DNA from 3 places in the Solicola agrisoli genome. Region 2 is predicted to be linked to each of the others. Evidence: predicted binding sites of a transcription regulator. Region 2 holds the regulator's gene; each other region holds the start of a gene.
The links. The regulator LexA, encoded in region 2, represses DNA repair genes until DNA is damaged. The targets are predictions, from matches to a motif close to TCGAACANNTGTTCGA.
Positions count from the first base shown of each region.

Region 1: the regulator LexA is predicted to act here: its motif matches at 2,196-2,211, upstream of ACI6PP_RS21275 (HNH endonuclease signature motif containing protein).
Region 3: the regulator LexA is predicted to act here: its motif matches at 1,466-1,481, upstream of ACI6PP_RS08775 (HNH endonuclease signature motif containing protein).

Region 1 covers NZ_JBMGQR010000099.1:7,437-11,950, forward strand. The annotation lists gene ACI6PP_RS21270 (alkaline phosphatase D family protein) at 1-843, shown strand, start outside; gene ACI6PP_RS21275 (HNH endonuclease signature motif containing protein) at 861-2,177, opposite strand; gene ACI6PP_RS21280 (hypothetical protein) at 2,323-2,697, shown strand; gene ACI6PP_RS21285 (alpha/beta fold hydrolase) at 2,705-3,772, opposite strand; gene ACI6PP_RS21290 (hypothetical protein) at 3,861-4,514, shown strand, end outside.
Region 2 covers NZ_JBMGQR010000043.1:8,001-12,514, reverse strand. The annotation lists gene ACI6PP_RS14865 (LysM peptidoglycan-binding domain-containing protein) at 25-378, opposite strand; gene ACI6PP_RS14860 (nuclear transport factor 2-like protein) at 693-1,088, shown strand; gene lexA (transcriptional repressor LexA) at 1,174-1,929, shown strand; gene ACI6PP_RS14850 (hypothetical protein) at 1,977-2,480, shown strand; gene ACI6PP_RS14845 (ATP-binding protein) at 2,659-4,514, shown strand, end outside.
Region 3 covers NZ_JBMGQR010000017.1:57,581-62,094, forward strand. The annotation lists gene cobF (precorrin-6A synthase (deacetylating)) at 1-101, shown strand, start outside; gene ACI6PP_RS08775 (HNH endonuclease signature motif containing protein) at 131-1,447, opposite strand; gene ACI6PP_RS08780 (hypothetical protein) at 1,588-2,064, shown strand; gene map (type I methionyl aminopeptidase) at 2,066-2,845, opposite strand; gene ACI6PP_RS08790 (helix-turn-helix domain-containing protein) at 2,882-3,157, shown strand; gene ACI6PP_RS08795 (metallophosphoesterase family protein) at 3,167-3,661, shown strand; gene ACI6PP_RS08800 (antibiotic biosynthesis monooxygenase) at 3,744-4,337, shown strand; gene ACI6PP_RS08805 (PhzF family phenazine biosynthesis protein) at 4,345-4,514, opposite strand, start outside.

The DNA of each region.
Region 1 (4,514 bases), on a different contig from region 2:
GGCGAGGACGACGTCACCGACGTGCTCGACGCGTTCGCCGACCGCGTCGACCAGCACCCCGAGACCTACCAGTGGAGCTACGTCCGCGACCTCGGTCGCAGCCGGCTGATCGTCGTCGACACCCGCGCCGCCCGCGACCTGACGCCCGGTGCCCGCCGCATCCTCGACGACGGCGAGGCGCGCTGGCTGCTCGACCAGGCCACCGGCGACGTCGACCACGTCTTCGTCGGCACCTCGCTGCCGTTCCTGATGTCGCAGGCCGTGCACGAGTTCGAGGCCTGGAACGAGGCCATCGCCGAAGGTGCCTGGGGCAAGCGGATCCTGCCGCTGGGCGAGAAGGTGCGCCAGACCATCGACCTCGAGCACTGGGCGGCGTTCCAGCACTCGTTCCGGGTGGTCGCCGAGCACGCCCGCAAGGTCGCCTCCGGCGAGCTCGGTGCCGCGCCCGCCACGATCTGCTTCCTGTCGGGCGACGTGCACCACTCCTACCTCTCCGAGGTGGACGGACGGGTGGGCTCGCGCGGCACGCGTCTGCTCCAGGCCGTGTGCTCGCCCATCCGCAACCCGCTGCCCCGCGCGATGCGCACCGCGCAGACGTTCGCGAACATGCGGATCGGGTCGAGGCTCGGACGGGCCCTGTCGCGCAGCGCCCGCGTGCCCGACCCCCCGTTCACCTGGTCGACCACGGCCGGCCCTTGGTTCGAGAACCAGCTCGCCAGCGTCCGGGTGCGGGGACGCGACCTCGACCTGCGGTGGGAGGGTGCACCCACGCCCGAGGGTGACGCCACGCCGACCCTGTCGGTGACCCACGACTTCACCGTCGAGGAGCGCGGCACCCGCTGAGCCCCGTGTCCACCTCGTCAGTCTCGCCGAGGTCGGTACCTCGTGCTCGTCCTCGGTCTGCGATAGGGGTCGAGCCGGCCGGGTGGGACGAACGCCGGTCGTCTGTCGTCAGTGTCGAAGGTGATGGTCCATCCGTCGTCGTGCACGGTCCTGTGGTGGAACGGGCAGAGCAGGACGCCGTCGTCCAGATCCGTGCTGCCGCCGTGTGACCAGGGCTCTTTCGCGTGGTGGGCCTCGGCCCAGGAGGGTGGTCGGTCGCAGTCGGGGAACGCGCAGCCGCCGTCGCGGTGGGCCAGGGCGATCCGTTGGGCACGGTTGAACAACCGCTGGGTGCGTCCGAGGTCGAGCGGGAGCGACGCACCGCCGAGGACCTGGGGGATGATCCCGGCGCGGCAGGCGGCCCGGCGGATCTCCCCGGCGGACATGCGCTGTCCGGTCGAGGTGGTGCCGACTCCGGTGCCGGTGATCAGCGTGTCGAGGTCGATGTTGACCGTCACGACGAGGCCGGAGCCGCCTGCGTCGGGAAGCCCGTCGGTGGGCAGGTGCTCGACCAGCGCGACGAACGCCCGACCCTGGCGCTGGGAGTAGCTCAAGTCCTCTTGAGCTTGGCCGTCGTCGAGGTGACGCCTGCGGGGTGCGGTGAACCGGTCCAGGGCGTGCTTGAGGAACCCGGCCTGGGCCTCGGGGAGGCGGAAGCGCCCGGTCCAGGTGCCGTCGGCCTGGTCCTGCATCCAGAGCTCCGACCGGGCGTAGGCGTCCTTTTCGCGGTCGCGGACGATCTCTCCCTCGTCGGCGTCGACCTCAGTGGCGGGCTTGAAGACGTCGGTGATCCGGTCGGCCCGGTGCTGCAGGTCGCGCATCGTCAGGGTCGCGGCGTCCTCGATGAGGGCCTGCTCGCACTTCTGGCGGGTGGCCGCGGGCACGTCGTCGGGGAGCCGGGTGACGGTGCGGGCGATCAGACGGGCCTGCTCCTTGGTCACCTGACCCTTGGCGAGGGCGTTCTCGGTGGTGCCGGCCTTCTCGAGGTCCTCGCCCAGGTGGACGTCGCGGGCAGCAGCGCTCCGGTCGCCACCGAACTGGCTCGCGAGCAGCGCCCCGGTGGACGTGGCGCCGGCCTTCGTCGCCGCGCCCGAGTGGTGGACGGCCCGAGTTGCCGCGGTGGCGTGCGCCGACACCTGCGCGCCGACCCGGTTCCACCGTGCCACGAGCTGCGTCGCGTCGTCCGCGGACAGGCCCGCGTAGACCGACAGATCACCGTCGGCCAGGGCGCTCTCGACCGCCGCGAGCGCCGCGAACGCGGGGTGCTCGGCGAGCGGGAGAGCGGCGACCGGCATGGGCCCATTTTACGACAGTCGAACACGTGTTCGCAACGCTGTGGACGTGGAGCGGGCTCAAACGGCTTCTCGCGGAGCCGCCCAGGCCTCCCTGTGGACGACGGTTCTAGTCGGCCCGCCCGACCACCCGTGCCATGGTGTCGCGATGACCGACGTCCCGATCGGTGCCGTGGCGTACGCGGGCCTCGCCGTCTGGACGATCTGGAACGCCCGGCGCCGACTCGCCCAGGCGCGTGACGGGGCGTTCGACGAGATGGACCCGCTCGAGCTGGAGGGCATCCGGCAGACCTTCACGGGCGCCTGGCCCCGGTGGGTCCAGGCCGTCGTCGTCGGCTACCCGGTGGTCCTCGGGCTGGTCCTGTGGTCGAGCACCCCGTACTCGGCGCTGTACGTCGTCCTCGCCGGGTCGACCGGCGGGTGGGTCGTCGCGGTCGCCAGCCCAGCCGCGCTGCTCGCGATCGGAGCAGCGGGCTGGGCGTGGGTCTGGGTCTGCGGCGACGAGGCCGAGCCCGAACCCTGAACGACCCTCAGACCTCCGTCGCGAGCAGGTCCTTGAGGTTGGCGTCGAGCATGTCGAGGTAGGTCTGCTCGAACCCGAAGAGCCCGAAATGACCGGCGATGCTGGGCAGGACGCGCAGCTCGCTGTCGGGTACGAGCGCCTGCTCGGCGGCGCAGTCGCGGGGCGGGAAGAACATGTCCTCGTCGATGGGCATGACGAAGGTCTTGGCCGTGATGCGTCCGAGCGCCGCCGCCAGGTCGCCACCGGTGTGCCCGGCGACGTCGCCGTGCTGCCACTTCCAGCCCATGGTCAGCAGCGCGTTGGGGTCCATCGCGCCGAAGGTGCCCTCCATGAAGACGGTCTGGAACTGCTCGAGCGAGGTGAAGGTGACGTCGGGCAGCTCGATGCCGCGCCAGAACTCGGTCTTCCAGAACTCCGTCGACAGCCCGAGCAGCGACCAGATGCCGGCATGGCGGCGCAGACCGCCGGCGACGTCGGTGTGCGACGCGTACTCGCCACCGGCCCAACCGGGGTCGGACGTCAGCGTGTCCATCAGTGCCTGGGTGAACAGCACGTCGTGCGGGGTGATCTGCGCGGTGCCGGCGATGGGGGCAGCGCGCTTGACCTTGTCGGGGAAGCGGACGGCCCACTCGTAGGTCTGCTGCGCGCCCATCGAGCCGCCGATGACGAGCGCGAGCTCCTCGATGCCCCAGACCTCGCGCAGCAGCTGCTCCTGCGCGCGGACGTCGTCACCGATCGTGACCCGCGGGAACGCGGACATCGCGATCGCGCCGTCGGTGTTGTGCGGCGACGTCGACAGCCCGTTGCCGATCTGGTTGACCACCACGATGAAGTAGCGCGACGGGTCGAGCGCCCGTCCCTCGCCGATGTAGGTCAGGGCCCACGTGGCGTGGGTGCCCGAGAACCAGGTGGGGATGCAGATCGCGTTGTCGCGCGCCTCGTTCAGCTCGCCGAACGTCGCGACCGCGAGCTGCAGGTCGGGGATCGTCCCGCCCTCCTCGAGCGCGAACTCGCCCAGACCGTGCAGCTCGTAGGGGCCCTGGGTCTCGGGCGTGTAGAAGTCGTTCTGGATCATCGGCGCTCCTGGGTGAGGTGGTGGCCCACATCACACCACCACCCAGCGCTTCCCGCGAGCAGGCGCCTGGGTGCCGGACACTGGGCGGGTGCTCGACGACGACGCCTACCTCGCCGCCCTGATGCGGGGCATCGCCAATCGCCGCGACCAGCTCGTCAGGAACCAGAACGACGGGTACGACCGCGACTACTGGGTCGCCGGGTTGCGCGTGGTGGCGTCGCCCGACGGCTGGGACGACGTCGAGATCACCGTCGGCATGCGGGTGCCGTGGCGCTACCGCCGTCGCGTCGACCCGACGACCACCGCCCGGACGCTCTTCGACCGGCAGTGGCGTCTCGACAATGGGTTGGACGACCCCGCGTCGATGGTCGACGCCGTGGTGACGACCGCCTACTTCGCCGGCGTCCGGGCCTACCAGCGGGCGCGCGGCGAGGTCGCCGACGAGGCCCTCGTGCAGCAGGTGCGTGACGAGCTGCCCGACGCCCGGACGCTGTGGGACCAGCTCGTCGAGACGACCCGCGGTCGCGTGACGGGTGTGGACCGCTTCGAGGTCACCGAGACCGACGACGAGGTCTTCACCGTGGTGGTCACGCCCGAGCAGTGGCGCGAGTGCGTGGTCGACGGTGAGGTGGCGGCCCGGACGGACAGCGGCCGTGACGACGCGCTCGAGCCGGGGGACGGGTTCGCCGAGGCGGCGTTCGAGATCGAGGAGACCATCGGCTCGGCGATGGGCCCCGACCGG
Region 2 (4,514 bases):
TAGGGCATCGACCGACGAGGACCGTCAGTACGCCGGGACCGCCACGCGCTGGCCGGGCTGCACGTCGCCGCCGCCGGTGAGGGCGTTGAGCTCGACGATGTCGTCGACGACGGCGCGCGGGTCGGCGTCGGGCGAGGCGTCGCGGGCGATGTCCCACAGGGTCTGACCCGGCTGGATGGTGACGGTCTGCGCGACCGCGGGGGCCGACGCCTCGTCGGTGGCGACGACGCGCGAGCCCAGGAACACCGAGGCCAGCGCCACCAGCACCAGGGCGGCCAGCACCACGACCACCCGGCCGCGACGGGTCAGCCGCAGCGGCGCCCGACGTGCGACGGGACGGGCGGGGATGGTGGTGCGCTGGGCGGTGAGGGTGCTCATCTGGTGCCTCCGGGGGAAGTCGGCTCGTACGGTGCTCGCTCGGTCTGCTCGAGCGGTGTTCGACAGATGTTCGATAGAACCTCTGTTCGATCGAACACGTGTACGACGATAGGGGCACCCGCCGACAGAATCGTGCACCCTCGCACATGTGTTCGATCGGCGTGTCGGGACGCGGTCGTCGAGCCGGTTCTCGCACCCGGTCGGATCGTCCGATTCGGGTGGTTCTCGCCCAGGTGCAGGAGATGAGACGCGAAGATTGCCAGAAGGTGAACTGCACCACTGACGTCAGGCGTCGGAATGCCTATGTTGAGCCCATGACCGACAAGATCGCCGTGGTCGAACGCTGGCTCGACGCCCTCAACGACGGCGACGTCCAGACGCTCGCGTCCTTGTCCAGCGCGGACATCGAGATCGTCGGCCCCCGCAGCAGCGGCTTCGGTCGCCCGCTGGTCCAGCAGTGGGCCGAGCGCGCCCGCATGACCGCGATCCCGCTGCGCTGGTTCAGCGGCCCGGGCAGCACGGTCGTCGCCCTGTGCGAGGCCACCTGGCACGACGCCGACGGTCGTCCCACCGACACCGACCAGGTGGCGATGATGTTCGAGGTCGACCGCCGCAAGGTGGCCTGCCTGGCCCGCTACCCCGAGCTCGACCGCGCGCTCAGCGTCGCCCGCCTCACCTCCATCGACGAGGTCGTGCACCAGGCCGCCTGAGCGCGCCCACTGGCCCGGACGGGCCGCGACACGCCAGTCGAACACATGTTTGAACGCGTCGTCGCTCGGGTCTACTGTGCTCGACATGAGCAAGCCGACTCCCCCGGGCCCCACCACCGACGACCTCGCGTCCACCGACGCCGACGTCACCGAGCTTCCTGACGGCCCGCCCGACGCGAGCGGCCTCAGCCCCCGCCAGCGCCGCGTGCTGGAGTTCCTCCGCGAGGCCATCGAGACCCGCGGCTACCCGCCCAGCATGCGCGAGATCGGGGCCGCGGTCGGGCTCACCAGCACCTCCTCGGTCGCCCACCAGCTCCGCAGCCTGGAGAAGATGGGCTTCGTCCGACGCGACCCCAACCGCCCGCGTGCCCTCGAGGTCTTCCTCCCCGACGGTCTGAGCCGCCGCGCGGTCGGCAGCGCGTCGGAGGCCGAGTACGACGAGACCGACCTCGGCAATCAGCGCCCGGTGCCCGCGTACGTCCCCATGGTGGGACGGATCGCCGCCGGTGGTCCGATCCTGGCCGAGGAGCGCGTCGAGGACGTTTTCCCGCTGCCCAAGTCTCTGGTGGGCGACGGCACCCTGTTCCTGCTCGAGGTGCAGGGCGAGTCGATGCTCGACGCCGCCATCTGCCCCGGTGACTACGTGGTCGTGCGGCAGCAGCCCAACGCCGAGAACGGCGAGATCGTCGCGGCGATGCTCGACGGCGAGGCCACCGTCAAGACATTCCAGCGCAAGGACGGCCAGGTCTGGCTACTCCCCCACAACGACGACTACGACCCCATCGACGGCACGCACGCCACGATCCTGGGCAAGGTCACCGCGGTCCTGCGCCGCGTCTGACACCGGCCGCTGTGGCGCGCGCCCGCGTCAGACGGCAGGATCGTCGCATGGCGAAGAAGAGCAAGAAGTCCGAGGACAAGCAGGTCAAGGTCGCGGTCAAGAAGGCGGTCAAGTCCGAGCGCAAGAAGCTGACGAAGGCGGTCCAGGCCGCCGAGGAGGCTGCGGCACGCGCGGAGAAGGCCGCCGCCAAGGCGGCCGGTCGCGCGAAGTCGGCGAAGAAGGCGTCCAAGAAGGTCTCGAAGAAGGCCGCGCCGCAGGAGTCGGAGTCGTCCGGCCTGGAGCCCGTCGACGCCGGTGAATCCATCGAGAGCGTCGCCCCCGAGGCCACGCCGCTGCAGAACGTCGCCCAGGACGCGCAGCTCAGCGACGCGTCCGCCAAGGTCGCCGGTGACCCGCTCGGCTCGGCGAGCGCCGACACCGAGACGCCGGCCGACGACCCCCACGTCGGGCTGACGCGCGCGCAGCTCGTCGTGCTCGCGGGCGAGCGCGGCGTCCCCAACCGCAGCCGCCTCACCAAGGCCCAGCTGCTCGAGGCGCTGCGCAGCCTCTGACCTGTGCCACCCCCGACGGGCCGGGACCGCTGCTGCGGTCCCGGCCCGTCCTGTGTCCGGCGGCTCTCGCCCCGTGGTGATGAGTCTGGCCGGGCCGCCGTGCTGCCCGGCGTGGTCGTTCGACGTGTCACCCGAGCCGGTCGCACACCGGTGCTGGTGCGGGGTGGAGACTGGCCCCATGACCAGGAGGCAGGGCCGGGGGCGGCTGCGGGTCTACCTCGGTGCCGCGCCCGGCGTCGGCAAGACCTACGCGATGCTGGCCGAGGCGCACCGACGCGCCGAGCGGGGCACCGACGTCGTCGTCGGGATCGTCGAGACGCACGGCCGTGCCCGCACCGCCGAGGCGCTCGGCGACCTCGAGGTGGTCCCCCGCCGGCTGGTCGACCACCGCGGCACGAGCCACACCGAGCTCGACCTCGACGCGGTGCTCGTCCGCGAGCCGGACGTGGTGCTCGTCGACGAGCTCGCGCACACCAACGTCCCGGGGTCGGGCCACGAGAAGCGGTGGCAGGACGTCGAGACGATCCTGGCCGGCGGCATCGACGTGGTGACGACGGTCAACGTGCAGCACCTGGAGTCGCTCAACGACGTGGTCGAGGCCATCACCGGCGTGCGCCAGCGCGAGACGGTGCCCGACGCCTTCGTGCGCGCGGCGGACGCGATCGAGCTGGTCGACATGAGCCCGCAGTCCCTGCGCCGGCGGATGGCGCACGGCAACGTGTACCCCGCCGACCGCGTCGACGCCGCGTTGTCCAAGTACTTCCGGGAGGGCAACCTCGCCGCCCTGCGCGAGCTGGCGCTGCTCTGGCTCGCCGACCGGGTCGACGAGGGTCTGGAGGCCTACCGCTCGTCCCACGAGATCGACTCGACGTGGGCCACGCGCGAGCGTGTCGTCGTCGCCGTCACCGGCGGGCCGGAGTCCGAGACGCTCCTGCGGCGGGCGGCCCGCATCGCGTCGCGCACCGCGGGTGGCGAGTGGCTCGCGGTGTACGTCGCCCGCCGCGACGGGCTGGTGGGCGCAGCACCGGACGTCCTGGCGCGCCAGCACCGGATCATCGGCGACATGGGCGGCACGTTCCACACGGTCGTCAGCGACGACGTCCCCACCGGCATCCTGCAGTTCGCCCGGGCCGAGAACGCCACCCAGATCCTCATCGGTGCCTCCCGACGGGGACGGGTGTCCGCGCTGCTGCGGCCCGGCGTGGGCGAGACCGTCATCGCCCGGGCCGACGACGCCGACGTGCACGTGGTGGCCCACGACTACGCCCGCGGGCGCGGGGCCGACCCCCGCCGGTCGCGGGCCTCGCTCGGGCGCCGTCGCACCGTCGCCGGGTACGCGCTCGGGCTCGTCGGCCCGTTCGCGCTCACCGGCCTCCTGCGCGTCACCGCCGACCTGCACGGCCTGCCGTCCGAGGCGCTCGCGATGATGGCGCTCGTGGTGGCCACGGCCCTCGTGGGTGGTCTGGTGCCCGCGCTCCTCGGCGCCGTGCTGAGCGGCGTGCTGCTCAACGTCGCCTTCACTCCCCCGGTCGGGACGCTGGCGATCTCCGACCCGGAGAACGTGGCCGCGATCGTGGTGTTCCTGGTCGTCGGCGCGGCGGTCGCGTCCGTGGTCGACCTGGCGGCACGGCGCTCGGCGCAGGCGCTGCGGGCCGGCGCCGAGGCCGACGCGCTCGCGGTGCTCGCCCACAGCCTCCTGCACGCCGGCGACGACCTGCCCGAGCTGCTGGCGCAGGCCACCGAGGTGTTCGGGATGCAGGGCGCCGCGATCGTCTCCACCTCGGCGACGGACCCGTCGGTGCTGGTCTCGCACGGCGACGCCCCCGGATCGGTGGCCCAGTCCGACGTCGACGTCCCTATCGACGACGCCACCTCCCTGGTGCTGCGGGGACGCACGCTGGAGGCGGCCGACCGCCGGCTCGTCACGGCGTACGCGGCCCACGCCGCCGTGGTCATGCAGCGACGGGCGACGATCGCCGACACCCTGCGCGCCCGCGAGCTGACCGAGGGCAACCGCGTGCGGACGGCCCTGCT
Region 3 (4,514 bases), on a different contig from region 2:
CGCTGGCCGAGGTGGCCGACGAGGTGGTCGCCGAGCGCGACCGCGTCAAGGCCCGGCACGGCTGGGTGATGGACACCTACCTCCTGCGCCGCCGCGGCTGAGCCTGCGCGGAGCGCCACAGCGACCACACTCACGTCCGTCTCGGTCGGTACCTCCTGCTGGTCCTCGGTCTCCGGTACGGGTCGAGGCGCGCGGGTGGGACGAACGCCGGCCGTCTGTCGTCGGTGTCGAAGGTGATCGACCACCCGTCGTCGTGCACCGTCCGATGATGGAACGGGCACAGCAGGACCCCGTCGTCCAGGTCCGTGCTGCCGCCGTGTGACCAGGGTTCTCTGGCGTGGTGGGCTTCTGTCCACGAGGGTAGTCGGTCGCATTCGGGGAACGCGCAGCCGCCGTCGCGGTGGGCCAGGGCGATCCGTTGGGCCCGGTTGAACAGTCTCTGGGTGCGGCCCAGGTCGAGCGGGAGGGACGCACCGCCGAGGACCTGGGGAATGATCCCGGCCCGGCAGGCGGCGCGGCGGACCTCGCCGGCTGACATGCGCTGCCCGGTGGACGTCGTCCCGACCCCCACGCCTTCGACGAGGGTGTCGAGGTCGATGTTGACGGTGACGACGAGCCCGGACCCACCGGAGTCGGGGAGGCCGTCGGTGGGCAGGTGCTCGACCAGCGCCACGAACGCCCTGCCCTGGCGCTGGGAGTACGTGAGGTCCTCGGCGGCCTGCCCGTGGTCGAGGTGCCGGCGGCGTGGGGCGGTGAACCGGTCGAGGGCGTGCTTGAGCATCCCGGCCTGGGCCTCGGGGAGGCGGAATCCTCCGGTCCAGGTGCTGTCGGCCTGGTCCTGCATCCAGAGCTCGGTGCGCGCGTACGCGATGCGTTCGCGGTCGCGGACGATCCGGCCCTCGTCGGCGTCGACCTCGGGGGCGGGCTTGAAGACGTCGGTGATCCGGTCGGCGCGGTGTTGCAGGTCCCGCATGGTCAGCGTCCTGGCGTCGTCGATGAGGGCCTGCTCGCACTTCTGGCGGGTGGCCGCGGGCACGTCGTCGGGGAGCCGGGTGACGGTGCGGGCGATGAGCCTGGCCTGCTCCTTGGTCACCTGACCCTTGGCGAGGGCGTTCTCGGTGGTGCTGGCCTTCTCGAGATCCTCGCCCAGGTGGACGTCGCGGGCGGCGGCGCTCCGGTCGCCGCCGAACTGGCTCGCGAGCAGCGATCCGGTGGACGTGGCGCCGGCCTTCTCCGCCGCACCCGAGTGGTGGACGGCCCGGGTGGCCGCGGTGGCGTGTGCCGACACCTGCGCGCCGACCCGGTTCCACCGGGCCGCGAGCTGCGTCGCGTCCTCGACCGACAGCCCGTCGTAGACCGACAGGTCACCGTCGGCGAGGGCGCTCTCGACCGCCGCGAGCACCGCGAACGCGGGGTGCTCGGTGAGCGGGAGAGCGGCGACCGTCATGGACTCATTTTACGGCAGTCGAACACGTGTTCGCAACGGTGTGGACGCGGAGCGGGCTTTGTGGACGTCGAGCGACGTGGTGGCCGGGCTCGTCCACAGAATCGGCAGTGTGACCCGTTCGGATTCACTATCGTTCCGCCATGTCCACCGTGGCCGAGTCGCCGACCGGGCGCGTCGACGAGGTCGCTCGCCTCGTGAGCGTCCGACGGATGCTGCTGCTGAGTCTCGCGTGCAGCGTCGCGGTGTCCGGTGTCGCGATCGTGACGGACGAGGGTGGCGTGGGTGGGGACCTGGCGCTCGCCGCGCTGCTGCTCTGGCTCGTCTATCGCTTCAACAGCCGGGTCGCGCGGGGCTTCGCCTTCATCCCCGCCGCCACCTGGGCCGTCGCGTTCACCATCGGGTCGTGGTTCGAGCCCGACCTGCGGTCCGCCCTGGTGACGGGCCTCCTCGCCGTCCTCTTCGCCGGCCAGGCGATCCCGCTCGTGACGCCGGTCGTCCGCGACCACGTCCAGCTCCACCGCCCGCCCGAACGGCCCCGGCGGCCCGCGCGGCTCGCCTTCGAGCGTGGACGCTTCGACGCCCCGCCGGACGAGCGCGACCACCACCGACGAGTCTGAGCTAGACCCGCTCGGACGCCCGCCGCGTCAGGACGAGCGGGCCGTCGTCGGTGATGGCGACGGTGTGCTCGCTGTGGGAGGCGCGGGACCCGTCGGCCGAGCGGAGCGTCCAGCCGTCGGCGTCGACGTACAGCTCGTCGGTCGTGCGCATGAACCACGGCTCGAGGGCGATGGTGAGCCCCGGCTTGAGGCGCAGCCCCCGTCCGGGGCGGCCGTGGTTGGCGACGTGGGGGTCCTCGTGCATCGTGCGACCGATGCCGTGGCCGCCGAAGTCCCCGTTGGGCCGGTAGCCGTGCTCGGTCGCGACCGCCTCGATGGCCGCCGACACGTCGCCCATCCGGTTGCCGGCCACCGCCGCCCCGATGGCGGCCTCGAGGGCCACCTGGGTCGCGCGCACGAGCCGGGCGTCGGCCTCGTCGGGCGTGCCCACGACGACGGTCAGGGCCGAGTCGGCCGCCCAGCCGTCGATCAGCACGGCGAGGTCGAGGCTCAGCACGTCGCCGTCGCGCAGCACGTAGTCGTGGGGCAGTCCGTGGAGGGCGGCGTCGTTGACCGACGTGCACAGGACGTTGCGGAACGGCCCGCGCCCGAACGAGGGGCTGTAGTCCCAGTAGCAGGACGTCGCGCCGCGGGACGCGATCAGGTCGCGGGCCTCGTGCTCGAGGTCCAGCAGGTTCACCCCGACGCCCGCCGACGACGCCAGCTGCTCCAGCACCTCGCCGACGAAGGTGCCGGTGACGTGCATCTGCTCGATCTGCGCGGGGGTCTTCATGTCGATCACGGTATGAAAATACCAGGGCTCGGCTAGAGTGCGCACATGGTCCGCGTCCCCCTCACCCCCGAGCAGCTCGAGGCCGGCCGCCGCCTGGGCGCAGCCATCCGCGAGGCCCGCGGCCCGCGTCCGCAGGCCGACGTGGCGAGCGGCGCCGGCATCTCGCCGGAGACCCTGCGCAAGATCGAGACCGGTCGGCTGCCGTCCCCCTCGTTCGGGGTGGTGGTGAGGCTCAGCGAGTCGCTGGGCTGCGACCTGCGCGTGCTCGCCGACGCCTGGACCGCCCCGCCGCTCGCGGCCGTCCACCGCCGCGCCGGGTAGGGAGCAGGCGTGCGCGTCGCACTGGTCTCCGACACCCATGCCCCGCGGTTCTGGAAGGGCGTGCCCGACCGGGTGGCCGCGGCGCTCGACGGCGTCGACGTGATCCTGCACGCCGGCGACGTGTGCCGGCCGTCCGTCCTCGACGAGCTGACGGCGTTCGCGCCCGTGCACGTCGTGCTGGGCAACAACGACGGGCCCGACGTGGCCGCGTGGGGCGCGCCGGAGCGGCTCGAGCTGGACGTCGGCGGCGTGGCGTTCGCGATGGTGCACGACAGCGGCCCGAAGCAGGGACGCCTCGCGCGGCTGCGCCGGTGGTTCCCGTCCGCCGACGTGGTGGTGTTCGGCCACTCGCACGTCCCGTGGGACGAGACCGCACCCGACGGCTTCCGCGTGCTGAACCCCGGCTCGCCCACCGACAAGCGTCGCCAGGCGCACGGCACGCTGATGCTGCTGGAGGTCGACGGCGGCGCGCTCACGTCCGTCGAGCTCGTCGAGGTGTCCTAGCCCGCGCGACGTGCGTCACGAGTCGCGCCGGTGTGCCACGACAGGCAACCGGCACGTCATCGGACCGTCCTAGCCTGGTCCGGTGAGCACCCCCACCGCGTCACCGGACGCCGTCACCGTGTCGATCACCCGTCACGTCGACCCCGCGCACGTCGACCAGATGGTGGCGTGGGTGCGGGCCGGCTCGTCCCTGGCCGAGCGGTTCCCCGGGTTCCTCGGCACCGGCTGGGTGCGCCCCGGCGCGGACTCCGACGAGTGGCACATGCTCTACCGCTTCGCCGACGGCGACAGCCTCGCCGCGTGGGAGGCCTCGGACCAGCGCCGGTGGTGGCTCGACTCCGCGCAGGGGCTCGTGGGGGAGTCGCGGCTCGAGCGCCGCACGGGCATCGAGGGCTGGTTCGACCCGCCGCGCGAGCACGACGTCGAGGACCTGCGTCCGGCGCCCGTCCCGCCGCCCCGCTGGAAGCAGGCGGTGGTCATCTGGCTCGCGTTCTTCCCGCTCAGCCTGGCCCTCGGCGAGCTGCTGCTGCTCACCGGGCTGCAGGTGGGCGTGGTCGTCCGGACGTTCGTCACCACCCTGGTCGCGACGCCGATCATGACGTACGTCCTGCTGCCCCGGATGACCAAGGCGTTCGAGTGGTGGCTGCACGGCCGCCCGGCCCCGTGGCGGCGCTGACCGTCCTCTACAGCCGGCTCGCGGTGCCCGTCACCCTCACCCGGGTGGACGCGGGGACGAGGTCGACCAGGAGCCGGCTGGGTCGGCCCATGTCGTGGCCCTGGAGCACGGTGACCTGCCGCTCGGGGGTCGCCAGACCCAGCGCGCGGAGGTAGCCGCCGAACGCCGCGGCCGCGG